2 linked regions of the Desulfomonile tiedjei DSM 6799 genome follow. The protein of the gene in region 1 interacts with the protein of each later gene in a pairwise test. Links are inferred from orthologs where the notes say so. Each region holds a gene or a part of one and is shown on either strand. Other genes may lie near its edges.

Region 1 (15,437 bases):
GAGACATGTCCATGGAACCGATTTCGTCCAGAAACAGCGTTCCTCCGTGGGCTTCCTCGAACAGCCCGGGTTTCGCTGCAGAGGCACCGGTAAACGCTCCCTTGGCATGCCCGAACAGCTCGGTCTCAAGAAGACTCCGAGGTATTGCCCCACAATTTATCGCAACAAACGGCCCCTGAGCGATACGGGAACGAGCATGAATTTCCCTTGCCATCAGCTCCTTGCCTGTGCCGGATTCGCCCGTGATCAGCACAGGGGAATCGAATCCAGCGACTTGACGGGCTGACTCCAGGATGGCATGCATTCCCTTGCTCTTCGCGATGATTGTGGGATTCCCCTCGGTTCTGAGCAGCCGTCTTTTCAGCATTACTACCTCTCGGCGCAATCGTTCTCGTTCCGAGGCTTTTCTCAGGGTGAGCACCACTTCATCAGTCTTGAACGGTTTGGAAATGTAGTCGTACGCCCCTTTGCGTATCGCCTCGAGAGCAAGATCGATACTCCCGTAAGCGCTCATGAGTATCACGATTGCTTCCACCCGACGAGCACGAAGGTTTTCTACAAGCTGAATGCCATCCATACCGGGCATGCGGACGTCTGACAGGATGAAATCGAATTCCTCTTTTTCCACAAGCTCCAAAGCTTGCGGCCCGGATTCCGCACAAGTGGGCTCAAACCCGTCCTGTGTGAGCACGGCATGCAACATATGGAGCATATTCGGCTCATCGTCGACCACCAGAATTTTCCGCAATTGCTCGACCATACAAAAACCGGAGGGAAAGAGTTCATACGAATTTGCATTCAAAATCCCCTCTTATCCCCCTTTATAAGGGGGATAAGAGGGGATTTTCGTCAAACTTTGAAAGCAAATTGGTATCAGTCCATTCGCTTGGATAAGGTAAGTGTATCCTGTGAAGAATTCCATTCCAAGCGAAAAGGAAAGTCTATGGAGTAAACTGAACTTTTTTCTATCATTTGTGACTTGCGCCGAAAACGGAATCTCCGGCCACGAGAGTAAGTTCGCGTTGAACAAAGATCGTCCTTCCGTATTTTCGGTCTTGATAATAGCGCTGCGGGAGCCGAGAATTCATTTGCCTTCTCTCAATTGCCTGGACGTCCTCACGTTGAGGCTGGCAACATATGTATTTTCAGGGCGATAGGTTCGAGATAGTTCTTGACATACTTAAATAATTACTTTAATATGAGGCTGTATATATTGGACTTCGATCATTATTTAAGATGATTGTGTCCGGTGGAGGATGGTTAATGAAAACAAGTCTTCCGGCCGTATTGTTGGCAGCCCTCATGATCATGCTGCCGTCTGTGGCGATCTCGGGCATTAAAGTACTTGAAAAGAATCATGATTACATTCCGAAATTTCATAATGTGATCTTCATTTTCGATGTTTCGGATTCAATGACCGCCGGTTTTCCGCAGAACTTCGATCACTCCAGATTGTTCGTTGCGACACGTGCGTTTCAGATGTTCAATGCATTGATGCCTCATATTCCTCGATGGCAATACGACGTCAACTCGGCATTGATCACGTACGGCGATTGCAAGACGCCTCAGTTGTTGAGTCCTCTGAGCCCCTGGACCCGCAACAAGTATGCATCGCTGTTTCCGTGTTTGCGAAAAGAAACCTTCCTGCCGTGTACAACTGCAGGGTTGCCCGAAGCGCTCCAACTTGCCGGTTCCATGATATGCCAGAGTACGGGGCGTACGGCTATCATTGTCTTTACCGATGGCGGCCGCATGGGCGAGTGCCCTCAGAAGACTGCAACAGCGCTGAAGGACACGTACGGCGACAGAGTGGAAATTTACGGAGTGTACGTTGGAAGCACGGAAGTTGGCTGGCGTAACCTCTATGAAGTATGCAAGCTTACCGGCGGATATTCCAGACATTGGGAAGAAGTACGAGACAAGCCTCTCATGAAGGCCTTCGCCTGGGATATCACGATCAGAGAAGTGATGTTTCCTTATCCGGAAATATTCTTCAAACCCAAGAGTGCAGAGCTCATATCTTCGGAAGCGCTGAAACTAGAGGCCGTAGCGAATTTCCTCAATGCTATCCCCCAATATGTTTTGCAGATCGACGGGCATTCCAATTTCATCGGGAACACGGATTCAAATTACGGCTTGGCTCTAAAGCGTGCTCAAAACGTGAAAGACGCCCTTGTCAGGATATATCACATTCATCCGTCGAGAGTTCTTGTGCGTAGCTGGGGTGAAGAACTGCCTCGTTATGACAACCAAAACCCGGATCTCAACATGAGAAACGAGCAGGCAAACCTGTCTCTCATGCTGCCGCTGAGAAACTTCCCCTACGACGAAAAGCATCTCCACACGTTTGGTAACGTTGCAGTAGGCGATATCACGAACACGCAGGAAAGAGATTCGGAAGAAGAATGGGCATCGCCCGTGAAGCCTCCGCCTCACTCCAAACGTCCGCCGGTGGCGATAACTCCTCCGCCAAGATCCGTCGGCAAATAGTTTCCATCCATATCATGAAAAAGTAATCGGTGACGCTTCTCTCAAAGAAGTGCCACCGATTGCTTTTGTCAGCACATTGTCAATTATATGGCGATTGTCAAAAATAACGACCCAATTCGGTACGGCTAATCCCTTGAAAATCCCCCCCCCCCCCCAGCTCGAGCGCTTGGTAGGGGTCGGCGTCCCTGCCGACCCATGTTGATAGTAAAGGTGCACGAACAGCATAGATAGACCGTTCAACGGCACATCAACGAAATCCATAAAGTATAGACTTGGTCAAGATAGTTCGCATTGAGGCGGTAACACGGACCTACACGGCGGGTCCGTGGCAGTCAGCATCTTGAATGCAAAATGGTGGTACCAATTACAATTGCTCGCGAATAGTCTTCTCGCGGGTTTCCATCCATTTCACAAAAGAATCGTACAAACGACGGAAGAGCGGGGATCGGGAGGAAATTGCATGCAATTGCATCATTGCGCGTGGCCCGAAACGTTTGAGTCTGCGGTTTTCTGAAAAATCGAACAGGTTCCGGCAGCGAATCAGTTCAAGGTGCGGTCCAAGAATTTCACGGTGTCGAGCGTTTCTCTCCATGATAGAGTCATGGTCGGTTCCCCCCAATTCATCATACTCGTACTGTTCGCGTTCGAAGACCGGCCCGGACACTTTTCGAATATTTGTGAGCCCATAATGGTCCGATTTTTCAAACAGTAACGATTGCGGTTCCAGGAGAAAACGCTGCGGCAGTAACACAACCAGGGGCAAGTCCACGTAGCGGTCGATAAAGCCGGTCAAGTTCGAGAGAGTTTTCTGAGACTCATGGGGAGTATTGTACATCAGGTGCACATAATTCTTTATTCCTATCGCAATGGCGTGCTCCAACAAATCGTGCATTTCCCGGACATCGAATCGTTTTCCCAAAAGATCCACTGTTCGAGGATCCGCGGATTCGACTCCCCAGAACAAGCTGAAGCATCCGGCTTTCTTGCTTTTTTCCAGTACATCTTTGGAGCATCCTTTTACTCTGGCATACGCGTACCAGCGAAGATCCGGCAATTCTTCGGCAATCCGATCGCATATATTCGATAGTTGCACAGGATTTCCGTTTATGGAAGCGTCAGCGAACTGCACGTTGTTCGTGCCGTACGTACTGGTAAGATGCTTTAGCTCACGGATGACTTTGTCCTCGGATTTGTAATCGTATCGATCCACGAGCCTGCCTGTACAAAAACTGCACCGGGAAGGACATCCTTTGGAAATCCTGTATGGCAAGAAAAAAGTATTCTTGCCCGTCATTGGGTGTTCGTACCGATACTGGCTCAGATCGAGTCCTTCAAATTCCGGCGGAAATTCCTGTTCAGCAGGCAGATCTGATTTGGAATTGGTAATGATTCTGCCTTCATCGATATGCACCAGCCCAGGAATGCTCGCGAGGTCTAGCTCTCGCCTGCCTTTGAACAAGGCATGAAGCATCAGGAGCGGCAGTTCACCATTTCCCTTGACCCAGTAATCTGCAATGCCATGAGGAACAAACGATTCGGACGGTCGTATGGTTATGAAAGGCCCGCCAAAGACAATGAGTGCTTGCGGATTTGTCTCCCGTATGAACCTGCCCAGCAAGAGCGCTGCCCAGTACTGGTGATACGCGACAATGGAAAATCCGTAAATGCCTGCTCCAGAGGGAATCTTCGGCCCGTATTTTTCCACAAATTGTCGCAATCCCGGGTGATCGGCCGCACCTTTCAAACTGTTGAAAAAGCTTTCCTGGGAAAATGTCCTGTCAGGGTTGTGATAATCGATATCATCCGGAGAATCGAAAAGATACTCCATCAGAAAATCCGTTTGGATCACCGGCACTGAATGGTGCTTCAGAAACGCGTAGATAACGGACATACCGTAAGGCATGAATTTCGTGCGAAGATAACGTTTGCTGATCGCAGGAGGATGTACCAGCACCACTCCCGGATCGGAAGGAGAGCCCGAAAAGAGTGCCGTGTCCGGAAATTGTTCTTTCATAAATGTGTTCAGCGATCCCTCACGGGGATTACTTTGCGCCTCACCCCGCTCCTTTGGAATCAGTGTGTCCGCAAGAGCAGTCCGCGTGCGTCTTCTCGGGAGAATGTCTCCGCAGTCTTCCCGGCCAATTCGCTGCCGAGAGTTTCTGCAGCGCAACCCTCAACATCAGAACAGCAAGGAGCACAGCGGCGCCAGTCTCCAACCATTCAGGTACAAACTCTTTTGAGGCTTGACCGATCTCAGCGACCGCGTGGATTCCCAGAGCTCCGTAGATGAAATCTGTAAGAAAAGCCAGTCCCAGTGTGCACAGTACAATTGATACAAGATAAACGGTCAGGGTGCGTCTTCCGAGAATCCCGGCTACCATGGTTACCGTGGCGATGTTGGTCGCAGGTCCGGCCAGAAGGAACACAAGAGCAGTACCCGGGCTCATTCCTTTCAGGATCAATGCGGCAGCGATAGGCGTCGACATAGAGGCACACACGTACATCGGAAGACTCATCGCGAGCACTGCCAGGTATCCCAGAATGCCCGATCCGAAAACTCCTGAAATCAACGATTCAGGGACGCATGCCGTAATGATGCCGGCAAGCAGTATGCCAAGGAGAAACCATTTCAAAAGATCGCCCATGAGTTCGTCGAACGCATAGCGCATTCCGGCGACAAGTTTTTCCGCAAACGAATGGTGCGCTGCGTGCACTGCGGGATCGCAATCCACGCCGTCGCAGCAGCCATCAACGAGACAGGTCCTATCCGGGACGGCCTCACGCGCTTCTCTGTACGATTTGCCGGTAAAATTCTCCAGGACGCCTGCAAACAGTGCCGTTGCAAATGCCGCGAACGGCCGCAAGACAGTCATAATGGGATCCAAAAGAGAATACGTAATGGCAATGGAATCCACACCGCTCTCAGGAGTAGAGATCAGAAAAGAAAGACAGGCTCCGTTGTTTGCCCCCTGTTTTTTGAATCCCGCAACTGCGGGAACAACCCCGCACGATCAGAGCGGGATAGGGATTCCCAAAAGGGAAGCGTACAGCACTGACCTGAATCGACCTCGGTGGAAATAATGGGCAACCGAGTCGGGACGTATGTACACCCGAAGAAGCCCTGCGACGAAGAACCCGAGGAGTATGTAAAGCGCTGCATCTGCAAACAATTTCACGGATGACATAAATATGACGAGAAGTGTTTCCATGGAAGGATAATAGCAACTAAAAAGGCCCTCGTCACCTTCTGCTAAAAAGAATCGTGTAACGCGGGCCTTTTATTCAAATGCGTATAGCGTTTCTAAGGGGATTTCCGATCCAATTTGTCGACTTTGTCGGACAATGCCGAAAGCTTGGCCTCCAACGCGTTCATTTTTGCCTGAAGTGCAGCGGCTGCACGCGCCTGTTCTCGAGCATCCTGTGTTGTATCCGGGCGCTTTAAGGATTGCCTTACTTCACTGAGTTCTTCTTTGATACCCTGAAGCCCTTTAATTACAGCACGATCGTTGTCGAGAAAGGCTTGTGAATAATTCTGGATAGCTTTTTCGGCGGTTCCGCCTTTTTTCTGGAGATCTGCCAACATGCCATCGGATTTACGTTGCATGCGTTCGGCAGTATCCGCCATTCGGCTGGTATTGTAGACCATGGCGGGCATGGTTGTGGACATGACCCCCATATAATGAACCATTTTATCCATATTGCCCTGGATACGGTTTACGTCGGGAAGACTCGCGCATCCGGATGCGAGCAACACCAATGACACAACAACGACTCTTTTCACGATTCCCAACACAATACGCCACCTATCTTTGCGGCTCCAAACAGCAGGTACTGTGTGAGCCGCGGGATAGAAGCAAAAATCAATCAGCTTTTCCAACGAAATGTTCCGAACTTGGCCGGATCCGATATCTCTTCCGGAATCTCAATCCCGAAGACGGCGTTCTCCTGACGTATCAGCACACGGGTATCCTTTTCCGGAATGGTTATCTCCTCTGCTCTGGGAAACTCCCGTCCCTGCTCGGTCTTGAACATTTCGGTAACTCGAAACGTCCTCTTAACTTTTCCCGACCGATCGACAGCTTGGGTTTTCAGCAGGATAAAATCCTTCTTCGTAATCCACAACTGTCGCTCGGATGAATCGGACGGCTGTTCAATGCGAATCACATAACAATCCTTGCCGTCCACCTGTTCTTCTTTCAAGATCGAGGGTTTCTCGTCCGCCTTGGGAATGAAACCCTGGATGTCCTCAACAGATAGTCCTGTGCCGCCAAGATCCGCGGCAGGATCGTCCATGGCGAGAGGCAGGGTTTTTCCCGTTGCCGGTAAATACATGAATGCCTGCGCGCTCTTATTCGCGTCTACGAGAATCAAAAACCGAAGACCTTGGGATTCCTTAGGCTGCTCGAAATCCAGAAAAAAGGCATTCTTGTCACCGAGCCGCACGCCCATGAGCCATATGACGTTTTCCGACACGGTTTTTTTCCCTTTGAGGGTCTTTGAGGAAAGAACTATTCGAAAATTGTCGTTAAAATTCTGCTTCTCAACCTGCTGGAGAATCTCATCCGCGGTCATCGCGTGGGCAGGGACGAATGAAAAACACATAAAGAACGTGAAGATAACAACGCTAAGAAGTTTTGAATGAAGACGCATCTACAAATCCAGTTAGTTTAATACCGTTCACAAAGGAATACGGCGATTTAGGACACGAAGAACAAGCAATCTTGTATAAACCTTCAAATTATTTTTGTGTATGACGCTTAATACCATAAAAAAACAGGACTTGTCAATTCATTTGCCTCTTGTCGGGCAGCCGTTCTGTATGGATAGACAAGGCACTATCATTACGAATCAGTGTGCCGCGCTCCTGTAATTAGGGGTGGGATCGGTCAGTTTCCCGATATTCCGACCGACTCGATAAACCTCTCCACCCGGCTGCACCTTCAACTCAGACCATCCTAAAAGGAAGGCTATGGCATTCAATAAATGAGAATGCCTAACCTAGCACACGGTGAATTATTTTTGAACCCGCTGTTCATTGTTTTTTTCCTAAGTGACCGCAACCGTCGTACGTGGAAAATTGACGGCTTTCACCGAGACTGGTATAGTGAGCGGTCGCGGGAAGACTTGATGCGTGTTCCTGATATCGAAACGAACGGCTCCAGGACTAGATATGAAAACATTCCCCGTGTCTCTGGCGAAATTAGTTTTTTTCTTGTTCGTGCTGTTTGCTCTGAAAACAGGTCCGGCTTATGCACAATGGCCTCTTGGGAAAGAACTCTCGTCTCCCGAACCAAAGACCGAATCAGCTTCTCAAGTAACAGGCAGCGGCAGGTTCCAAATTTTCGTTTCTCCGCAGGCGAAGGGCTTTACGTTCATGATCGACACCGAAACCGGAAAGATTTGGGTCATGAAACGTGACCACACGGCAGGAGAGTTTTCTCTCCACAGGGTTCATGTGGAAGAGATCGACCCTCAGGCCGCCGGAAAGACTGAAAAATCCGACAAATCAAGTACTCCTGAAGCTCAGGGAAAAAGCAAATAAAACCGAATGAGTAGTGCGGCGAAACCGGTTCGCCGAATTCGCGGAAACCGAAGGAGGTAGATTGCTCAAAATGGCGAAGAGCGCATACAAAGTGGCGGTAGTTGGAGCGACCGGCGCGGTCGGCAATATGATGATCCAGGTACTCGAAAAACGGAATTTTCCCGTTGGTGAACTGGTATTGTTGGCTTCAGAACGATCTGCGGGAAAGACTCTCAAGTACAAAGGTAAAGATTTACCGGTACAGGAACTCACCGAATCCTCGTTCAAGGGAATTGAGATCGGCCTGTTTTCCGCGGGCGGTTCCATCAGCGCGAAGTTTGCGCCGATAGCGGCTCATGAAGGCTGCATTGTTATTGATAATACGGCTCATTTCAGAATGGATCCGGACGTTCCGTTGGTCGTGCCTGAAGTGAATCCCGATGCCTTGGCCGGTTACACCAAGAGAAATATCATCGCGAATCCCAATTGCTCCACAATTCAAATGGTCGTAGCACTCAAGCCTCTTCACGACGCGGCAAGAATCAAGCGCATTGTGGTGTCTACCTATCAGTCCGTTTCAGGAACCGGCAAAGATGCATTGGAAGAAATGTTGGTCCAGTCTCGCGACATGGCCACACATATCCAGTGGACCAAAGAAGATGGCCTGGACAAACTCTGGAACTCGCTGTCTCCCTTCAGGACTGTCAAGACAACGGTATATCCGCACCGGATCGCTTTCGAATGTCTCCCGCAGATAGACGTTTTCATGGACAACGGGTACACGAAAGAAGAGATGAAAATGGTCTGGGAAACAAAGAAGATCATGGATCCAGCCATACAGGTCACGGCAACCACGGTGCGGGTGCCGACGTTCTTCGGTCATTCCGAATCGGTGAATATCGAGACTGAACGGAAATTGACCGCTCGCCAGGCTACGGATCTCCTCTCCAAGGCACCGGGAATCAAAGTCATGGACGATCCCGCGAATAAAAAGTATCCCCTTACCGCCCTTGCCGCTGGTGAGGATTACACGCTGGTGGGCCGTATCAGGGAAGACGAATCTATTTCCAATGGCCTGAATCTGTGGGTGGTTTCCGACAATATTCTCAAAGGCGCAGCTTTGAATGCCGTCCAAATCGCCGAAATCATGATCGATCGCTATCTCTGATTCATCTCAAATAGACCAATTGGGGGACGTTCGCAGAATGTCCCCTCCATAAAAATCGATAAACCTGTCTAAATTCCGCAGCGGCGGCCCGCGCGGATCGATCGCCAACGAAAGGAGAGGGGATGAGCGCCAAGCGTGAAGCAGTCATCGTAAGCGCCACCCGTACTCCGCTGGGTTCCTTCAACGGAAGCCTGAGCGGGATCGGGGCAACCAAGCTGGGAAGCATCGTCATAGAGGAGGCGGTAAAGCGAGCCGGTGTCGAAAAATCCGACGTAGACGAAGTGATCATGGGCCAGGTATTACCGTGTGGGTATGGTCAAAATCCGGCCCGACAAGCGGCGATTCAGGCAGGTATTCCTTTTGAGGCCCAATGTTTCACCATAAACAAAGTCTGCGGCTCCGGGCTCAAAGCAGTGATGCTGGCTGCACAAGCCATTCAACTGGGTGACGCGGATATCGTGATCGCCGGTGGAATGGAGAGCATGACCAATGCTCCCTATTATCTCGCAAAAGCGCGGTTCGGTTATCGTATGGGAGATGGGGCTCTCGTCGACAGCATGCTGCATGACGGCCTTTGGGATATCGTGAACGATTTCCACATGGGAATCAGCAACGATTTGATCAGTGAAAAATGGCACATTTCCCGCGAAGACCAGGATCGCTACGCAGCTTTGAGTTACGAACGCGCATTGACTTCCATACAGGAAGGCCGTTTCAAAGAGGAAATCGTCCCTGTCCTCATTCCGCAGAAAAAGGGCGATCCGAAAGTATTCGATACGGACGAATGTCCGCGTGAAACGACATACGAAGCACTCAGCCGGATGAAACCTGCATTCCAGAAGGACGGGTATGCCACTGCCGGGAACGCATCCATTATATCCGATGGAGCCGGCGCTCTTTGCGTGATGAGCGAAGAAACCGCCCGGAAGAGAGGTCTTGGCATACTTGCCCGCGTAGGCTCTCAGGCGAGTGCCGGAATGGATATGAAGTACGTGTTGATGGCTCCGATTCTCTCCATCCCCAAAGCGGCAAAAAAAGAAGGTGTGGATTTCCACACTGTGGACCTGATGGAAGTCAATGAGGCTTTTGCCGGGTCCACTGTGGGAGTAATCCGAGAACTCGGATTGGATGAGGATCGCTGCAACGTGAATGGAGGTTCCGTTGCTCTGGGGCATCCCATCGGCGCCAGCGGCGCACGGGTTTTGACAACCCTGTTGTACGCCATGAAAAATCGCGGAGTTAAGACAGGTATGGCTTCCTTGTGTCTCGGCGGAGGTGAGGCCGTGTCTCTGTATGTGGATCGATAGGCCAGCCAGTTTTTTTTGTAGCGATTGCCAGAAGAATTGTCTGATTGCGCAAATAGTAATTGGTAGCTGCCGGCCTCCGTGCCGGCAGACCATATTATGACTACTCAACAATTTCAATAAGGTGTGCCGACAGGGACGCCGGCCCCTACTAATCCTTTGGCATTCCCGATCAGCGGCTAAACGTCAAGACTTTCCGCAACTGTTATACAATGAAAACGCTCGGGAGGAATTTCTTCGAAGAAAGACCCCCGACTCCATGGGCGCGTTTGTCAGGCGATTGTCCCGAGAGAAGCGGGATCGCCACGCTCCTCGCAATGACAAACATCGATCCTATTGCTGAACCTCATTCCCGTACAGCTCGTTTACGCGGTTCCGCAAACTTAGCGGGAAAGAGTTGGTGAACTAACTGCGCGTTCCTCAATTCATTTAGCTGAATTCCGACCCGATATGCCCTTAACAAGGCACAAAGCATGCTATGAATTGTTTCCGAGACTCCATCATCTCGTTATAACGATTGCCAAAATTCTGACGTTTATCCCACGCTCCATTACAGGATATTAGTAGGGACCGGCGTCCCTGACGGTCCATTATATCGATATCATTGATCATATTGAAGATGTGCCGACACGGATGCCGGCACCCACCAATACTCCGATCCTCAATCAGACATTAATTTTGGCAACTGCGATGGTTGAAAACATCTTGCTTTTCATATAGACCGTTGTTTGGCCTTTACTCAAAAAATGAGCATCGTGGACGGAATTCATTGAGTCCACTGAATTTCAATACTTTATATGTGAGTGAGACCGAATTCTTGTGTTTCTTGGAGGAGTCATGTTCCCAAAACACTATTCCAAATCATTTCTAACAGGCGACGACCCATTTTTTACGTTCAAAACTCAAGAGGAAACGTCCAATACAATACACCAGGAGATAGTTTTTGAACCCAAGCACGAAGGGTTCATCGGTATACCCCACGGTGGGCTTCCCATGGGGCTGTGCATTGACGCGTGGAGACGCGTAGGGGCCCCGGATTATCCTGTTCATGTGCGTTTCAAATTTGGTGGATCCGGGATTCTCATAGGAGACACCGCTATCTTCTCTGTTGAGACCAGCGCAAACGGTAAAGCTCCGCAGGTGAATGCCAAGGTCACCAAAGTTGGGGACAAAACTCCCTATCTTCGAGCGGAGATAGTCTCGGCCGCGGAAACAAACGGCATAATTGCCGCAAAGCCTTCCGACGATTTCCGGAAGTTACCCTATTATCGGAACTGCTTCGTCTGCGGTCATCACAGGAAGATAACGGGCCTGCAGAGAAGATTTCGTGTGCACCGTACTGATGATTCCTGGATCGTGACGGCCCCCTGGGGAGACGATGCGGACGACTTTGATCGCGCAGCATTTTTTCTGCTTGACGAGCAGGAATTGCATCCGGCTGCATTGATCTCCATCTTTGATGAAAACACTGCATGGGCAGGCTTCATGGTAACGCGGTCCGCCGGACTGTCCGTGAAGGTGGAATTCACATTGCTGAGACCGGTCCATGCGCAGGAAAAGCTTCTGTTCGTGAGCGAGCCCGCTGGAATTCGGGGCAACCCTCGATCTCCGCGGTTCTTTCTGGCTTCCGGGAAAATACTGTCTTTACGAGACCCGCAGAATCCGGAAGTGGTGGCTTACGGCAAGGGAGAGTGGATAATCCTGGAACAGTACACCGATCAAATCAAGACAAGCCTCCTCCCTCATGACGATTGGGCTTGGATCTTTTCAAAAGATGACGAATGAAGTGTTATTCTATTTTAATGAGAAGCGATTCTATAGGAGAAGAGAGTGATTGAGCAGGTAGTTGACGGCGTCCGGTGGATTCCGGGCAGAGACAGATTCATGCCTGATTCACACATGTACGTGATCGGAAAATCCGATGCACAAGAATATACCCTCATAGATTGCGGCCTCATGGAAATGGGAGCCTACAAGATAGAAGAATTGGAACAGGGCAATATTCCCCTGAGTCAGGTTAAGCGCATTATTATGACCCACACGCATGTGGACCATATCGGATGCCTATCGGAAATACTAACGGCAATACCCCATTGTGAAGTCTGGATGCACGAATCAGAAGCAGAATACCTGGAACGCGGTGACGATAGAATAGTCTTCGGAAACAAGATGTTCGATTCCATGATTCGTTCACAGTATTCAATCCCAAAGGATTTCTTTAAGACCAAGGTTCATAGGAAACTCCAGGGAAACGAGACTCTCGATCTGGGAGGATTGCAGTTTCAGGTGATTAGTATTCCGGGGCACTCCATCGGGAGCATAGGACTCTTCAACAGCGAGCACAGAATGTTCATGTCCGGTGACACCATTTACGCGGATGGAGCAATCGGCCGCTACGATCTTTATTCCGCAGATGCTGGAAAGCTCAAGCAATCTTTGGACCTCATCGCCGGTTTGAGCGCTGATATCCTTTTGCCCTGTCACAACCGTATCGTGAAGAGTGGCGCTAATAAAATGATCAGGAATACTGTGGCACAGTGGGCTCCACTGCTCGAATAAGGTAAAATTGTTCTCAACGCATACGGGAAGGTGGTTCGAGAGGAGCATTTATGGGAAAGACAGTTGCGGAAAAGATAATTGAAGCTCATCTGGTTGAAGGCGATCTGAAGCCTGGAAGCGAAATAGCCATAAAAATAGATCATACGCTGACACAGGACGCTACCGGTACCATGGTTTTTCTGGAGTTCATGGCTATGGGAATTCCCAGAGTCAAAACCGAGGTCTCTGTCAGCTATGTTGACCACAATCTGTTGCAGACCGATTTCAAGAACGCTGACGATCACCGGTTTCTCAGGTCTGTTGCTGCGAAATTCGGCGTAATTTACAGCCGCCCGGGAAACGGCATATCTCATCAGGTTCATCTGGAGCGTTTCAGCGTGCCGGGAAAGACTCTCCTCGGCTCGGATAGCCATACGCCCACGAACGCCGGCAGCTCCATGCTGGCGATTGGCGCCGGCGGTCTCGATGTAGCAATGGCCATGGCAGGCCAGCCTTTTTATTTCATCATGCCAAGGATTGTGGGCGTGAAGCTTACTGGAGCCCTTCAACCATGGGTATCCGGAAAAGACGTTATCCTGGAAATGCTCCGAAGATTGACGGTCAAAGGTGGAGTAGGGAAAATCTTCGAGTACTTTGGACCCGGAGTGGAAACACTTTCTGCCACCGATCGAGCCACGATTGGAAATATGGGGGCGGAACTCGGAGCAACGAGCAGCATGTTTCCTTCCGATCGGCGCACTCGGGAATTCCTTGAGAGCCAGGGAAGAGGACATGTCTGGAGTGAGATTATAGCGGACCCGGATGCCGAATACAGCGAGGTGATTGAAATCGATCTCAATACCCTCGAACCGTTGATCGCGTGCCCGAGTTCTCCCGACAATATCAAAAAAGTAAGTGAAGTCGAAGGAATACAGGTCGGTCAGGTCATTGTTGGGTCGTCCGTGAACTCCTCTTTTCGCGATTTGATGATCACCGCGAAAAGTCTCGAAGAGAGACATTGCCATCCGGATGTAAGTCTTGAAATAAACCCCGGAAGCAGTCAGGTTCTCCTGAATGTGTCCAAAGCGGGCGGTGTGTCCAATCTGATATTGGCAGGAGCCCGTATTCACCAGTCGGGGTGCCTCGGGTGCATCGGAATGGGGCAGGCTCCGGGAACCGGTACGGTTTCATTGAGAACGTTTCCCCGAAACTTCCCGGGAAGAAGCGGGACTTTTCCGGACCAGGTGTATCTCTGTTCACCGGAGACTGCTGTTGCGGCAGCAATATTCGGGAGCATCACAGACCCTCGGAAATTGGGCGAATACCCGGTTGTGAAAGATCCCGAGCAGTACGCGGTGAATGACGACAATTTCATTTTCCCTCCGGAGGACTCTTCCGAAGTGGAAGTGCTGATGGGCCCGAACATCAAACAATTCCCGATCTTCGGACCTCTGGATGACACGCTGGAAGGTCCAGTGATTCTGAAGGTGCCGGACAACATCACCACTGACGCGATCATGCCAGCGGGAAGTAAAGTGCTTCCCTTTAGAAGCAATATCCCTGCTATCAGCGCATTCGTTTTCGAGATCATCGATCCCGGTTTCCATGTCCGCGCCGCGTCTGTTCCTGCCGGCTTGATTGTCGCGGGCGAGAATTACGGTCAGGGGTCTTCCCGGGAGCACGCGGCAATCGCTCCCCGGTATTTGAATATTCGAGCCAAGCTCGCGAAGAGCTTTGCGCGAATTCATAAAGCCAACTTGATCAATTTCGGTATACTGCCGCTGGTCTTCGCCAATCCCGAAGATTATGATGCGTTACAACAAGGCGAAACGATACGATTGGAGAACGTCCGGGCCGCAATTCAGGCCGGGAGCGAAACCATTATTGCCAAAATAAAAGAGACAGGCCGTGAGGTGCGGCTCAAATTGAATGTGACCGACAGGGAGCGGAAGATATTGCTGGCAGGCGGGTTGATAAACTTTGCTTCGACTTCGTGATTTGGGGGAGGTTTTTGTAGGGATCGTGATTCAGAAATTCGTGCTACTGAATTTTATAGGCTGACGATCGCCTGTTACGGGCAATAGTCACGACGAATGAATGGAAAAAAGAGCTTAAAACCAGGCCAGGAAGCGTGAAGTTTATAGTTACGTCTGACGAAAGGAATGTTTCTACTCATAAATATTGCATAATTCCGGCCTGTTATTTTTCTCTTGACCCCGGATTCTCTTGCCAATATAGTCCCCAGACGGGGCGGGGTTGAGTGAATTTTTTGCTCGATGTCCGTTGTTTCGTCTGTTCTCACTACCCTATTTTGCCCGACTGCCGGAAGTTCACCTGCAAAGAGCGGAACAATTCATAAGCGTTAGGGACCAACTGTACAAGTCCTGAACTTTGAAGCTCACTGCGAGCAGGGTGT
Region 2 (15,396 bases), 2.7 Mb from region 1 along the record:
TTGATCGAACTGATCTTTATGGCAGCGGGAGCAGTCCTTGGGGCTCACGATGGTCGCAATCCAGAATCCCCTGTGGTCATGTCCATCAGGATCTCCGGGGGTTTTATCGGTCTTTTTTTCCGCTCTGTGGCAGTCGTAGCAATTCACTCCCGCCTGCCCCATTTTGCCCGAGCGCCACAGTTTGTGGAGGCCCGGTGACTTGAGTTCATGGCATTTGATACAGACCTGTCCTTCCGGCGATCCATACAACTTCGGATCTACCTTGACCGCTGCGTAGGTCTGCCAGGAAGAGAGAAGAACCGACAATGCGACCAGTATGAGAACCTTTCTCATGTTTCCACTCCCCATATCAGTGAAATTACTCCTGAAAACATCGTTTTAAGCCGAATTCCGGTCGGATTAGTGATCCGAATGCCCGCAGTTTTCTAGCACCGCTCGGGTAATTTTTCCGCTTAATCCAATTATGACATGCTCTCCTGTAAGAGCGGTGTAAAATGCTGTAAAGATCCTGTAAAGTTGCTTCGGCCTTACGCGCTCGTCCGAGAGCCACCTGCAAATTCCAGCCTTCTAGAGTATAATTTACAATTGCCGATTCGCTTTTCTTTGCTTCTGGGAGGCTGGAGGCATCCTTTGCTGCGGACGACGTAAGGCCGTCTAAGCACACAGCCGGGACACCCCAGCCTTTGCTATGTCATGTGCATAACTGCGAAATGGTACAATACCAATGTGCTTCATAAAGAGAATATTGAAAAATCTGTTATTTGCCGGGACCGGATTTGCTCCCGCCGGTGGCGGGATTACTTCTTTGAACGCACATTCCCATGAAAGTCCCGAGCTACACAGCAAGGGTTTGAGGTTTTCTTATGTTCATGGTTGATCTCCATTCGAGAAAGCCGGCAAGTTTAAGAAGATTCCCATGCGTGGTCTCCGAAAGGAGCCGACAGTTTGTTGTGCCAGCCGGCGATTGGTCATGTTGGTATTCGAGCTCACGGCTTCAGTTTGCGTTTCGACTTTGATGCGCTTCTAAGTGAATATAGGTGCTTGGGCTGTTGCTGCCGGTTGATCCAGGGGTACGAGTTCGTACCCAATGAGAGACGCTTGCCAGGTAAGGTATTTTATCTTGGCCTCTCGGTTTCTTTCGAGCAGGTAAGTCTCTCCGAGATCTTTGAAATGTACTCCGTATTTGAGTACATGGTAAATGGTTTTAAGGATTTTGTGGGCTACTGCGATTATGGCCTTTTTGGCCCCCAAGCGCGCTTTCAGGGCGTAATATTTGGCCCGGTAGTAGGATCCTCGTGCCTTGATTGCCGGCCAGGCTACTTCAACCATGATGGTTTTTAGGTGGTTCTTTTTGACAGGGCTCTTGCCACTGAATCGCTTGCCACCGCTTTGGTTGTTTCCGGGAGAGAGGCCACACCAGGAAGCGAGGGCATGGGCGGTGGGGAACTCAGTCAGGGTTGGGCCTATCTCGGCCAATATGGCATGGGAGGAAACCGCGCCTACACCGGGAATCTCTTCGAGCCGCCGGATCGCTTCCTGAGCGTCTCTCATTACTTCCTTGATACGGGATTCAAGGATAGAGATTTGGGTCTCTAGGTTTTCGATCGTGTTGAGCAAAAGAGACAACAGGAACCGGTGATGGGCCTCGAAGAAGCCTTGGACAGAGCGATGGAGCTCCGCTGCCTTGTCTTGCAGCGATCCTCTCAGACAATTTTCAACCTCGGAAATCGTAGGGGAATTGTTGCCTGAGATTAAGAGTTTCATGAGGTTGCGGCCCGTTGCGCCGAACAGGTCGGATACCACGGAATCGATTTTAATGTTTGACTGTTGAAAGAGCTTGTGAACGCGGCGTTGGAAATCCCCGAGGTCTTCTTTGTAGTTTCTTCTCATTCGGGTCAAATCACGCCACTGTCTTTGATGTTTCGGAGGAATAAAGGCGGCCTTGAGCAGGCCGTGACGCAAGAGTCCGGCTAGCCATCTGCTGTCGCTGATGTCGGTCTTATGGCCTGGAACATTTCTCATGTGTCGGGCATTCACCAAGATAACCTTGACGGAATCTTCAAGGACGTTATGAACAGGAGTCCAATATGGTCCTGTACTCTCCATCGCAATTACAGGACACTCTCGTTCCAGGAGCCATTCCTTGAGTTTGATAAGGTCATCTGTGAATGTTTGGAACTCACGCATTTCGGATTGCTCTGTACCGGAACTGTCTGAATACAACAGACACGCTGACACGGAATTTTTGTGGACGTCCAATCCGCACGATATCTCGTGCACGACTGATATGGTAGTGTTATTCTGGTTTCTTGAGGGCATGACACGCCTCCTAGTGTTGTTTGATTTCATCTCATACTAGGCAGGTAGCCATGCTCTCATCTCAGTTCAAGGGACTTTCATCCTTCGTTGTGGCGCTCTTCGCCATGGGAGTTGGTACAAAACACTGCCGGAGGGCTCACATGGATGTTGCCGCATCCGCAGCGGTATTGGTTCTCATAGTTACAAGCCTGGTGATTGTAATTGCCATTCTCATTGGAACCCTCGCTTTTCAGCTCGTACAATTGAGCAATATGGCGAGGCTTCAAAAGAACAAAAAGGAATAAATTCAAACTAACCAACGCTCTAGTTGTTCAGAATTACTAATGAGAATAACAGGTGTTAGAAACCAAATCCAGAAGAAAGATCAGTGTGCGTAATCGTTCTGTTACAAACGGGCACTAGAGATTCTGCGCTTGGAAGGGCTGCCCAATAGTAGCCACGGGTGTCAGAGACTGTCTCAAAACTGTGCTGACACTCAGAATCGTGCCACGCTGACCACCCGGGGCTGAAGCCCCGGGCTATTTTCTGCCGCCCCTTCGCGGCTCAGGAAGCTGACGTCCCAGAGGGACGCAGGATAATAGCCTGGTAATTCATTGCCGGGAAGAAAGAAGTCGTGCCACGATTTAGGATAAATTTCGACTTTTGAGACATTCTCGTCAACCCGTGGATAGCTGAGGATGCGATGACCAACGGGAATCGCATCTGTCGAGGTCTTTCGCGACCGATACGGTTCGTTTCGCTCACCACATGCTACGTGAGCTACAATCCCGCCGGGAAGATGATGGGAAATTCGTGGCACAATCTGGGATAACTTTCAACTTTTTGAGACAGTTTCTTCCTGCCGGTCCATTCTACCGATATCAGGTGACGAATCCCTCCGTTTTCTTGGGATCGATCCGTCAAAGGCCTCGTCGTTGTAGAGTCCGCATACGATTCAAATTAGTGTTCATGTCCCTGATAGAGTTGTCGAGACCGCGCATATTACTCTGGAAACGTCGTTCGTAGGTTTCTATGCGTCTCTGAGTCGGACCGGTCGCGGAAAAACCGGAATAGAGCGGTGCTTTCTTCCCGGCGATGAAGTCGGGATTATCAATGAGAGACGCAGTCTCGGATTTGGCTGATTGGCTGGTTTCTCCCACGATCGTTTTTTCGGCACGATAATCGGCAACTGCCGGGGACACTTGCATCTCACCCATGACAATATGTGGAAACGCAAGAGAGAGCACAATTAGGAGCATAATTATACGAAACATATCGGCCCTCTTTCATCGGGATGACCGGATAAAACTCACTCTTGAATATAAGACAAGGACCTGGCTCTATCAACATCATGCAAGCGTTTGGACAGCCGTTTTCCTGTCAATCGTGAGGTAGAAAGTCCACCCGCAGCGCAGTATTGTTGATAAATCTACGAAGGGAAAATCCGGTTTCCACCTCTTCCAAAGTTACTGACAGCCCCACTGCTTCAAGTTCCTGATGAATGAGCCGAGGAGCGTGCCTGAAGTTCATGCGCTGAATCACCTGATGTATCGTTGCAACCGATGCGTTCCCGGGAGGTGGGACTACCATTTCGCGATTCGTGTCTATGCACTTGAAGCTGAGAACCACATCGTAATGACCTAATCGTGTGGATATGCGTACTCTCTTGTCAGAACCTTCCTTTTTAGCGTCAGGGACCGCATAACGCCTGAAAAGACTCTCCGTCAAGTTCTGTTGACACAGATACAATGCGGAACTCAGATCGTACACGTCCAAGGGGCGGTTCTCGAGACTTTCAATACGGCTTGTTCCCCGTTTTGGCTTCGCGAGCTTTGGAATAGACTCATTGCGATTGACGATCAGATCCACAATGATATTGCCCATGGAACAGGAAAGGCAGATAGGATTTTCGCCTCCATCCAGTCCTTGCTGCCGTATTTTCCGCAGAATCAGATCGTGATGGTGCGATGCAGTGATACGCTGGATCACCTGCTGCATAAAGAAAGGATTCGTGTTGAACTTCTCAGAAAGAATTATCCGCTGCATCTTTTGGATGTGCAGTTCGAGGAAGTAATTCTCTGCCTGGTAATACATGCTCACTGCTTCGCTGGAATTATCTTCGGGCTGGTACTTGCGCCAGATTTCCTTCCAGTTGTACTCTTTCATCAATCCGAGAACCAAAATGAGATCATATCCGTCGATATTTCTTTCTTCGCTGATACAAATCGGGCAGGGTAAATTCATCGCGGTCGTTTCCTTTGCGCCATAAAAAATTACAAATCACGCGGCAGGGCCGTTTTCGTTCCCAGGACGAAAAAATCCGGATACTTTCTAAAGCGCAAATTATAGGGGTTTCTTGGGTGCGCTCCAAATACTCTGGATCTTTCGGAAAGAATAATACTGATAAACTTGGACAGGAATGTCAATGACTCGTGACCCCGAAGGGTTCGTAGGAGTAGACGAGACGAGACGCCTCCGCAAAAAAGGTTCGATCGATATTCGTTCTAACTTCTGCACTGTATGTCAGCCGTGATTTCCTCCATCGAAGCTTCCCATGTCCGATAATTGTTCGGCCCTTTTTGGCGGCTGAACGCTATAGCTTCAGCGAGACTGTTCAACAGGTGATTCATAGCCCGTACAGAGACCGTGACTGAATCCCGGGATGCCATTTCTCGAAGCGCTTCATGGATAGGCCTCCCGCAATCAGAGCAACAGGATTCGAAGGAACCGGGCAGCGCGTGCGAATCCGGTGGGATCGCCTCTCTCGCAGCTTCAGGTTGGCTGCTCTTCACAAAGGAAACTATGATCACAGGATTCGTTTCAGCATCGGGAAGCGGTGAGGAATTCCAACCCTGAATTGTCCGCGCACGTTCCAGGAACGATTCTAATTCCTCCGCGGAAAGAACGAGACTATCTTTCCCGAAACCGCCGTATCGATTCCAGAGCAGTGCTCCCCCATTATTCCACCAGGAATCCATGCTTTCATTCCATGCAGGATCGGTTTCCCGGACAATCTTCAGTTCGTAATCCATCTGTTTTCCTTTCATGATTGTGGAGCTCTAACAAGTTAACCATGCTTTTCTCGAAAGTAGATGCGTTGTTTCTGTCCATACTACTGTGGTACGGAACCGTGAGTCCATGAGCGATGTGGAATTGAGCGACGCGGAGTATAGGGATAGGGAGGCAAAAAGGCTCCTAATTTCCTCACATGGACACTATGAAAACGGCGATGGATGCCGCGTCGGATCACGCTGCTATTTGGGTGGACCTGGGTATCTGACCTTCGGCCGCTAAACGGAAAATCCGATTACTGTCCTGCTTCCGTTTGACAAACGTCAAGATCGTGCACGGAATAGCTTTCTCCAGATCATGTCGCAGGGTTCAAGCGGATATTCAAAATACAAGAAAAAATGACTTGACATATATTAATATATCTCTATATACTGGTTTTTACATTAGACACCTCCTATTTCGAGTATTCCCTTGACAGGACGCCGTATCTTCTTACCTTCCGGCACCCTGCTGAGAAATGCGGCGTCCTATTTCTTGTCCTCCACCCCTATGGGCCGGTTCGCCGACCTCCGGTCCACCCAAGTTCTTCCCCTGTCCAAGGCAGGCCTCCCGGTGCGGCGTTCCATGATGCGCCGTACCGTTAATTTTCACTCAGAAAATCTAACCGGCTTTGCTGAGAGGTGTTATACGGAAACATCTGCAAAAACCCTCAAGTATACATGTGTGTAAAGCACGCAAGAGAGGCACCAAACGAACTCGACGGCACATGGGAGGGGCTTGACAAGCATAGGCCGATGCATAACTGAACCCTAAATTGGTTGCATGGAAACGGTTGATTCGTCGACGAATTAAGCTGAGCGTTTGGATTTAAAGAACAAAAATGAATGCGATTCTGACATGAGAGAACAAGAATAATGCAACAAGGGAGGAAACAGCCATGGTCCGATGGAGAATAGGACGAGATCCTCTTTGGCAGGAGTTCGATCGCCTGCAAAAAGGCATGAACGAGCTTTTCCATGCCATGAGCGGGGGCACGCCACGATCCTTTTTCGATCCGCTTTGGCGAGAAGCCCGCATATTTCCGCTCCTCAACGTGAAGGAGATGGATGACAGCTATGTGGTCACTGCAGAAATTCCCGGCATGAAGACGGAAGATCTTGATATCAAAGTTATAGGAGATACTCTGACCCTTAAAGGTGAACGGAAGCCGATAGAAATCGGAGAAGGGGCGAGCTATCACAGGCGCGAACGGGCTACCGGCACTTTCCAGAGAAGCCTCACTCTCCCCGGCAGGGTGGAACCCGAGGGAGTAAAAGCGAACTATAAGAACGGCATTCTGACAGTGACCCTGCAAAAAGAAGCGAAAGCCCAACCGAAGCAAATTTCGATTACTGCGGAATAACCTGTACAGGAGGAACACTGAAATGGCCGATGAACTACCAGTCACCAACAAGTCGGAAGTTGCTCCTCAGGGCGAATTCACCCGGGAAGGGCGTTACTTTTCACCTGCAGTCGATATTTACGGATCCGACAACGAGCTCATCCTTCTGGCGGATATGCCCGGAGTCTCACCCGACCAGGTGGAAATAGATCTTCGCGATGAAGTATTGACGATCCTGGGAAGGATATCTCAGGAAACGGAAGAAAGAGGCCAAGGCCTGATGACGGAATACCAGACCGGAAATTACTTCAGGAGCTTCCGGGTCACAGACATGATCGATCAATCAAAGATTACTGCAAGCATGTCAGATGGTGTTCTGAAACTTGTCATGCCCAAAGCCGAAAAAGCGGTGCCAAGAAAAATTCCTATTACGTCGGAATAATGGGCAAATACAGGGAGGCGTTCAACTGAAAGCGCCTCCTGCACCTCACGATTGTTCCCTTAGCTCCGCCACTGAAAATCCCCCTGAATCCCCCTTTAGAAAAGGGGGACATTGATGGCTTCCTTTACACTCGGAGGTGCCCATTTAAGCAGCCGTGATCCCAAGTTAGCGCCTATGCCCTTTTGGTCTCTGTTGCATCCAATTTGTGGCAAAATGCCGATCTTTCGAATCCCAAGAAACGTGAGAATCTTGACAGTAATCAGGGAAAGTAGACATATTAGGTAAAAGTCTGTGAGGTGTATTTGATGGCCGTGCGTACAATCATGGTCGTTCCTCATACCGCGTTGACCCGCAAAGCCGAATTGGTCACGAACATAGACGAGCGTGTCATATGCCTGGCCCAGGACATGGCCGAAACCATGTACAAGGCCCCGGGAATAGGACTGGCTGCGAATCAGCTCGGTGAATTACTTCGGCTCATTGTAGTCGATGTGATTTATCCGTACGAGGAATCCAAAAATAAGAAAAAGAACCCCATAATCATCTTGAATCCCGAAATCATCAAAAAGGAAGGGAAAACCGTAAACGAAGAGGGTTGCCTTTCTGTTCCTGAACTGGGAGTCGAGATTGAACGAGCTGAATTCATCCAAGTTCAGGGAGTTGATATTTCGGGTAAACCGCTGCGTTTCGATGCCGAAGGGCTATTCGCCCGTGCGCTTCAGCACGAAATAGACCATTTGAACGGAACAACCATTCTGGATCATGCTTCCCCTCTCAGAAGAGATCTCTACCGGCGCCGTTTGAAGAAAAAAGCCAGGAGAGATAAATGAGCCTCAGGGTGGTCTTTATGGGATCCCCCGACTTTTCGGTTCCAGTCCTGCTTGCTCTCCATGAAAATTTTACCGTCGTCGGAGTCGTTACTCAGCGCGACAAGCCTCGGGGGAGAGGGCAGAAGATTTCATCAACACCGGTGAAAATTGCCGCAGATCGATTCGGCATCCCTGTTATGGAACCGGAACGTCTGAATCAGGATGTTGTCGACGCGATGGTCGAATGGAATCCCGATGTAATTGTCGTAGCAGCGTACGGGAAAATTTTGCCGTCGAAAATTCTTGAGATGCCGCGTATGGGGTGTGTAAATCTCCATGCATCGCTTTTGCCTCTCTATCGTGGCGCATCGCCCATTTCAGCGGCCATTCTCGACGGAAAAAGTTTCACGGGTGTTTGCACTATGCTCATGGACAAGGGCATGGATACAGGTGACATCTTGCTGTGCCGGGAAATACCTATTGCCGAAAACGACACCACCGGTTCGCTTCATGACAAATTATTGGAACCTGGAGCCTCCCTGGTGGTCGATACTTTACGGCTCATGATTGCAGGAGAAATCACCCCTATTCCTCAGGATCACGCAAAGGCGACCTACACGAAGTTGCTCACGAAAAAAGACGGCAAACTTGACTGGTCCAGAGATGCGGAATTCCTCTCCCGGCTGGTAAGGGCAATGAGCCCGTGGCCTGGAGCTTTCTTTGTATTCCAGGAAGAACAGGTGAAACTCAGCGACGCACAGCATCGTACCGGTAAAGCAGAACCGGGCGAGATTTATGATATTGTTCCGGATGGAATCCTTGTCGGCACGGGTAAGGATCTCCTGTTGCTGAAAACGGTGCAGGCTCCGGGTCGAAAAGCGGTTTCAGCTTCGGATTTCGCTCGAGGAAAACACCTCAAAAGAGGAGATTTCATGCAGTAAGGTTGGCGTAGCGCGAATACAGTGACGTTCATTGCCGACTTCAATCAAGGTTGGAGCATTCGGACCGGCAGCGACCAGCGTTGCTGTTTATTAACAGTGGTCAAACGGCATCTTTGTGATGTTCTGATGTTCTTCACGCAGATTAGCGGCCCCTAAAGTGTCGGTCCGCACATGAACACTATTCAAGGAGAGACTAAACTATGAACCAGCTTCGAACGATCGTATTATTGACCGCTCTGGCTGCGCTCCTGGTTGTTATCGGTGGAGTAATTGGAGGCAAGAACGGAGCCACCATCGCTCTGGTGATTGCCATTGTCATGAATTTTGGAAGTTACTGGTTCAGCGACAAGATCGTCCTGAGCATGTATCAGGCTCAGGAAGTGACTGAGGCTGAAGCTCCGGATCTTTATCACCTGGTTCAACAACTGGCTGACAGGGCAGGCCTGCCCATGCCAAGGGTGTACATTATACCTGACGATTCACCCAACGCCTTTGCAACCGGGCGAAATCCTTCCCACGCGGCCGTTGCCGTGACTGAAGGTATTCTCCGCCTGTTGTCCTGGGAAGAGCTGGCTGGAGTCATCGGTCATGAGCTGGGCCACGTGAAAAACCGGGACATCTTGATCCAAAGCGTCGCGGCAACTATCGGCGCGGCAGTGACATATCTTGCTCAGTTTGGTTTCCTATTCGGCGGCCGTTCGGACGATGAAGAACGAGGTTCTATCATAGGCACCATTCTCATGATGATTCTGGCCCCATTGGCCGCGGCAATTATTCAGATGGCAATCTCGCGATCCCGTGAGTATATGGCGGACGACACAGGTGCTCAAATATGCGATCACCCGCTCTGGCTGGCAAGCGCTTTGGATAAGCTGAGGAGAGGCTCCGAAGCCATCCCGATGCATGCCAATCAGGCAACTGCTCACATGTTCATCGTGAGCCCTCTGTTCGGCGGCGGCCTGGCAAGTCTGTTTTCCACCCATCCGCCAATCGAAGAGAGAATCGCGCGGCTGCAGCACATGGCAGGCTATTAATCACTTCTAGAGTCGCCGGAGAATCTTCCTTCTCCGGCGAAAATCTCCCGGTATAAGAATCTTCGTGTGGCGTCTCTATTTACTCCATCGAGAAAAGTAGCTTTACAAGTACTCCAAGAAGTTCGCGAAGGCCGGTTCGCAGAAGACGCGCTCTCCGATGCGCTCGATCGCCAGAGCCTCTCGGCCAAAGACAGAAACCTCGCGACAGAGCTTGTGTACGGTGTGGTTCGCTGGCGCGATCGTCTGGACTCGATTATACGGCGATGCGTTATCAGACCGGGAACCAGGATGGATCCGGATGTTCGGGAAATCCTGAGGACTGCGCTGTACCAGATCTTCTTTCTTCAGAGAATTCCCGAGCATGCCGCAGTCGATCAGGCGGTAATGTATGCATCCCAACGCTCTAAGAAGCATGCGGGATTCGTTAACGCGGTGCTCAGGAGAGCTTTGCGAGACAGAGAAACAGCCGATCCTCCTCCGGAAAAAGATCCGAGACGACTGGCCGTTTACTATTCTCACCCGGAATGGCTGGTCCGCCGATGGCTTCACCGTTTTGGTTACAGAAAAACCAAACACATTTTACAGCACAACAATTCCAAAGCTTCCCTTGAGCTGAGGCTCAATACCCTCAAGGCGACGCCGGATACCGTTTCACAAATCACAGAAGAATCGGAGCTTCAGGCAATTCCCGGGTTTCCGAACGCTTTGCGCGTTATGCGTTCCTCGGGAAAAGTTGAAACAATCAAGGGATTTCTTGAAGGCTCGCTGGTAGTGCAAGCGCTCGCGTCACAGATGATTGCGCCCCTTTTGAAACCTCAGCCTGACATGCGAATTCTCGATGCGTGCGCAGCTCCGGGAGGAAAGACATCGCACCTCGCTGCTCTCGTTCAGGACAATGCGCGAATAGTCGCGCTCGATATTTCACAACAACGCCTGAATGAGACGGCTGCAAACCTCCAGCGGTTGGGTGTGCATTCAGTTGAGTTCGTCGTAGGCGACGCGGCCGATCCGCAGATGGTGAAAGAACTGGGTACATTCGATAGAATCCTCGTGGATGCACCCTGCTCCAATTTAGGGGTGCTTCGGCACAATCCCGAAGCCAAGTATCGGGTGACTCCGGAAGCTCTCATGCAGTTTGCACGAATCCAGTCACGCATCCTCTCCAATATGGCAGGTCTCCTGAATCCCGGAGGAATGCTCGTATATTCCGTGTGCTCGCCCACTGAAGAGGAAACGGTGGGGGTTGTCGATGCCTTCCTCACCGCAAGTCCAGGATTTTCGCTGCTCCCGTTCATCCGGGAAGAAGTCCCGATGCCCGTTTTGGTGGACGCGCGCGGTTTTTTCGCAACGTTCCCTCCACCCCCCGAAATGCCTCTGGATGGTTTTTTTGCCGCTCGCGTAGCGAGAAAATAGCGTTTTTCTCCAGTAATGCGTCGATCAGAGGCGCGTATCGGTCTCTCTACAGAGCCGGACAGCGCGATTTCGGTAAAGATAAGAACGCGAGGCGGTTTCTTGCGTTGAGGTGTGGCGGATGTAAACTACCTCCAAAACCGAATTGCGAAAAAATTTCACACTTGATGTCTTGGATGATCGAAAGGTGCGAAAAAATGAAACAACTCACAAAGGAAAAAATGAGCATATCTTTGGATGGGTCAAGCGAAATTGGGTACTTCCGGTGCTTGGCATGCTTGTTGCTCAATAAGATGGCGAACAACGACTCCTAACCATACCCTCTTAGCAATCCTCCTTTAGGATTGCTTTTTTTTTTGCCGAAACTATGACAATCCCGTAATTGCCCAGCAGTTTAGACGCCTTTGCAATCAGCACAGCCAGCCCTATATCAGCCAGATCGATCACAATATCCGTAATAGGAATTGACGTGGCAACCTGTTTCATCCAGGGGCCGACGTTGCCTCTGAAACGTTGATTGCGCAGCATGGCAACCGATTTGTTCTGCCTGTACGCACATGAGGAATTCCTGCGTGCTGACGGTATGAGCAACAGCCTTAACAGGCCGAACGGGTACGATGTATAGATTTGATCCGTGTGGAAGATCCTGTCAATTTCCATTGAGCAGGTATCCAGATATCCTGCGATCGATTGAGGAGTAAATAGTGAAAGATGGCGCGGCACATCTTCCGCGCAACTGCTCCGCATTCCAAACGCCCCAATGTTCGGCACGAGAAAAACGAAACGTCCCTCCGGACTGATCAGCTCCGAGACCCTCCGGAAATACAGAGAAGGTTTGCGGACATGTTCAAGAAAAGCCCATGCAGTGATAGCCTGATAATGGGATTCCGGAAGTTCCATCGTCAGGAAGTCGCCTATTCGTACTGAAATTTCGTGCGGAGTCTTCCAATCGATGAGATCCACGCCTTCGGCTCTCCACCCGGCGTCTCCTGCAAGCTTCACGAAATCTCCGCGGCCGCAACCGATATCGAGAAGCGTTCCGGATTGCTGTGGCAAGTAATCCAGGAGTCGTCTGAATCTCTCCACGTCCACATCTTTGTCTTTGTGATAATCGTCGGGGTACAGCGCGGGAATCGATTCCTCTGCAGGCATGGGGTTAACGAATGCCATTCCGCACGAGCATTGGACCAGGTTAAAATCCTGTCGCGTTACGGGATCCGTTTTTGAGAAGAGTAATGTCTGATCTTCAGACCCGCACAGATCGCATTTCACGTATTCCGTTGATATTCTTGCCGCCATACGCAGCGTTTAGCACCTTTGAGGTCAAGAACGCAAGGCATTAGCTCCGTTACCTGTACTCAAAAAAAAGAGTTGAGACTTATTGCCTTTCTCACTGGCATTTTATAGGATTTTCTCATAGCGAACCCGGTGACGGAAAGCGCCCCTTGAACGGGTGTGGAAATGTCCATGTCGCTGCTGAAGCTCGAATGTCTCGAACTGAAAAGACGTACGCAGGACACAAGCGCGAGGAGATAACGCATGGAACTTATGGAAGCTATGGTAAACGATACTCAGGAAGAGATCATTGAGATCACTTTTTCCGGAGATGAAGACGAATGGCGGGAAATCGCCACTGTGCTGAAAGAGTCGGATTCGGATCTGGCCACCGAATTAGGTTTGAGAATTCGGGAAGCCTTGAGAAATGCCGGCCGATAACCACGATGCTCAGTTTTCTCGATCATTTTCCGGCGCGACGTTGTCCCTGCTCGGCAAAGGCTGTGGAGAATCGTCTGTGGGGGGCGCCATCATCGAGCACAGGCTCTCAGCCGCTTTGTACGAACTTCTTACCAAAGGTCCTGACACTACCTCTCTGATTCCTTCTCTCAGAGCCATTACTCCAAGTTCCGCAAATGCTTCCGGACGCAGATACTCCGCCACAGGGTGATGCTCCGGCGAAGGCCTCAGATATTGACCGATAGTCAAGATCGAGCATTGCACGCGTACGAGGTCCCGAATCACCGATTCGATCTCGTCTCCGGTCTCTCCCATGCCTACCATGATCCCGGATTTGGCTACTGTTCCGCTGGCAGCGACCCGCTGCAACAACTCAAGGGAGCGCTCGTACGATGCGCCAATCCTCACCAGAGGGTATAAGCGGGGCACCGTCTCGACATTATGGTTGATCACGTCAGGACGGGCATCGATCACGGTTTCGAGCGCTTGTAGATCCCCCTGAAAATCGGGAATGAGCACTTCTACCGTAACAAGAGGGCGCGTTCGCTTTATGGCCCGGATAGTCTCGGAAAAGACGTGTGCTCCTCCGTCACCGAGGTCGTCCCGCGTCACGGATGTGATTACCGCGTGCCTCAGTCCCAGAGCAGCAACAGAAGCAGCGACGGATTCCGGTTCTTCGGCATTCACTTCTGCAGGAATTCCGTGCCGGACCGCGCAAAACCGGCAGTCACGAGTGCAGCGATCTCCCAGGATGAGAAAAGTCGCAGTTCCTTGAGCTTCACACTCTCCGCGGTTTGGACATAACGCCTCCTTGCAGACGGTATGGAGGCCTTTGCCGTAGGTCTGCCTGTGTATGGAAGAGGTTGCGGATGCACGCGGAAAGGAACGTTTAATCCAAGGAGGTAAAGAAGAGCGGCTCATTTCAATTCCCGATCCGTTTTCCGATCAAAATGGTCAAACAATAGCAATTGAAAAAATGAAGACCGTCTCCGGTAAGGTATCAAGGGGGGGGAGTCATGATACAAATGGAAGACGGCCTTTCGAGACCTAAAATAGCTCTGGCCCCAGAAAAAGTCAACCCCCGCAATTAAAAAATCGCGAGGGTCGGCTTGATGACTCCCGGAACCTTCGATACCAACCGTGTTGAATAGAGAATAATCGATGAAGAGACAAAGTCAACCGACAATAATTAGATATGTTTTAGGTATCCAAAATACCCAAAAGTGTGCAAATCCCGCATTCCTATTCATTCTCAGAATCTTATCCAACCCGATTGAGATTCACTATTCCTTGGTGTAGTATTCCTCAATATGCTCAGTGAGCGCGCTGGAATGAATTCAACGCGCGTTATCAAATATCTGATGTAAATACCCCACTAAAAGAGGTGGAAATGAGTGAGTCTTATTCTGTAGCAGTGATTCCCGGAGACGGAACGGGCCCTGAAGTTATCCGAGAGGGGAAAAAGGTGCTTCAGGCTGCAGGTTCCCTGTACGGCTTCGCCCTGAATTTTGTCGATTACGATTTGGGGGGAGACCGCTTTCTGAAGACCGGCGAAGTGCTTCCAGATTCGGTAGTGGAAGAGTTGCGTCAGGCGGACGTGATATATTTGGGCGCCATCGGACATCCTGACGTGCAACCGGGTATTCTGGAAAAGGGAATTCTTTTGAGGTTGAGATTTGAGCTGGATCAATATGTGAACCTTCGACCGGTAAAGCTCTATCCGGGTGTGGATACGCCGCTGAAGAATAAGGGACCGGAAGACATTGATTTTATCGTTCACAGAGAGAACACTGAAGGATTCTACGTCGGCTCCGGCGGTTTCTTCAAGAAAGGGACCCCCGATGAAATGGCGATCCAGGAATCGATTAACACTCGGAAAGGTATCGAGCGTCTGCTCAGGTATTCGTTTGAGGTTGCTCGTCAGCGCCCCAGAAAAAAGCTGACATTATGCGGCAAGACGAACGTTCTCACCTATGCCTGGGATTTGTGGAACAGAACCTTTCAGGAACTGGCCAAGGAATACCCCGATGTCTCGACGGATTATGCACACGTGGACGCAATCTGCATGTGGATGGTCAAGAATCCCGAATGGTTCGATGTCATTGCCACTGACAATATGTTCGGGGACATCATCACCGATCTCGGTGCGATGATACAAGGAGGCATGGGCATAGCCGCGGGAGGAAACATAAACCCCGAAGGCGTCTCCATGTTTGAACCCATTGGTGGATCCGCACCGAAATACACCGGCAAGAATATAATCAACCCTCTTGCTTGCATCCTGGCAGGGGGTTTGTTGCTGGAAACACTGGGAAAGAAAGAAGCAGCCGATTCC

What was found.
Region 2: the proteins of DESTI_RS08825 (region 1) and def interact in binary tests that used the Escherichia coli proteins (3 or more experiments, as listed by UniProt). The link is inferred for Desulfomonile tiedjei DSM 6799 from one-to-one orthologs.

The regions. Positions count from the first base shown.
Region 1 is NC_018025.1:2,095,066-2,110,502, forward strand. The notes cover bases 7,263-10,140. They hold DESTI_RS08825 (aspartate-semialdehyde dehydrogenase), read left to right. Parts: upstream 7,263-8,102; coding sequence 8,103-9,179; downstream 9,180-10,140. Other genes in these bases: DESTI_RS08820 (hypothetical protein), read left to right, coding at 7,661-8,032; DESTI_RS08830 (acetyl-CoA C-acetyltransferase), read left to right, coding at 9,302-10,140. In the rest of the region: DESTI_RS08790 (sigma-54-dependent transcriptional regulator), read right to left, coding at 1-802; DESTI_RS08795 (OmpA family protein), read left to right, coding at 1,264-2,490; DESTI_RS08800 (B12-binding domain-containing radical SAM protein), read right to left, coding at 2,855-4,504; DESTI_RS08810 (hypothetical protein), read right to left, coding at 5,792-6,367; DESTI_RS08815 (outer membrane lipoprotein-sorting protein), read right to left, coding at 6,355-7,140; more of DESTI_RS08830, read left to right, coding at 10,141-10,486; DESTI_RS08835 (hypothetical protein), read left to right, coding at 11,321-12,268; DESTI_RS08840 (MBL fold metallo-hydrolase), read left to right, coding at 12,314-13,042; DESTI_RS08845 (aconitate hydratase), read left to right, coding at 13,093-15,018.
Region 2 is NC_018025.1:4,807,158-4,822,553, forward strand. The notes cover bases 6,364-9,200. They hold def (peptide deformylase), read left to right. Parts: upstream 6,364-7,438; coding sequence 7,439-7,963; downstream 7,964-9,200. Other genes in these bases: DESTI_RS20540 (Hsp20/alpha crystallin family protein), read left to right, coding at 6,364-6,712; DESTI_RS20545 (Hsp20/alpha crystallin family protein), read left to right, coding at 6,735-7,133; fmt (methionyl-tRNA formyltransferase), read left to right, coding at 7,960-8,883; htpX (zinc metalloprotease HtpX), read left to right, coding at 9,084-9,200. In the rest of the region: DESTI_RS20515 (multiheme c-type cytochrome), read right to left, coding at 1-333; DESTI_RS20520 (IS110 family RNA-guided transposase), read right to left, coding at 1,024-2,319; DESTI_RS30905 (hypothetical protein), read left to right, coding at 2,370-2,603; DESTI_RS20525 (hypothetical protein), read right to left, coding at 3,219-3,572; DESTI_RS20530 (hypothetical protein), read right to left, coding at 3,679-4,542; DESTI_RS20535 (hypothetical protein), read right to left, coding at 4,803-5,345; more of DESTI_RS20540, read left to right, coding at 6,248-6,363; more of htpX, read left to right, coding at 9,201-9,917; 16S rRNA (cytosine(967)-C(5))-methyltransferase RsmB, read left to right, coding at 9,984-11,330; DESTI_RS20570 (class I SAM-dependent methyltransferase), read right to left, coding at 11,652-12,626; DESTI_RS30910 (hypothetical protein), read left to right, coding at 12,867-13,043; lipA (lipoyl synthase), read right to left, coding at 13,053-13,982; DESTI_RS20580 (3-isopropylmalate dehydrogenase), read left to right, coding at 14,452-15,396. UniProt on the Escherichia coli protein: Removes the formyl group from the N-terminal Met of newly synthesized proteins. Requires at least a dipeptide for an efficient rate of reaction. N-terminal L-methionine is a prerequisite for activity but the enzyme has broad specificity at other positions.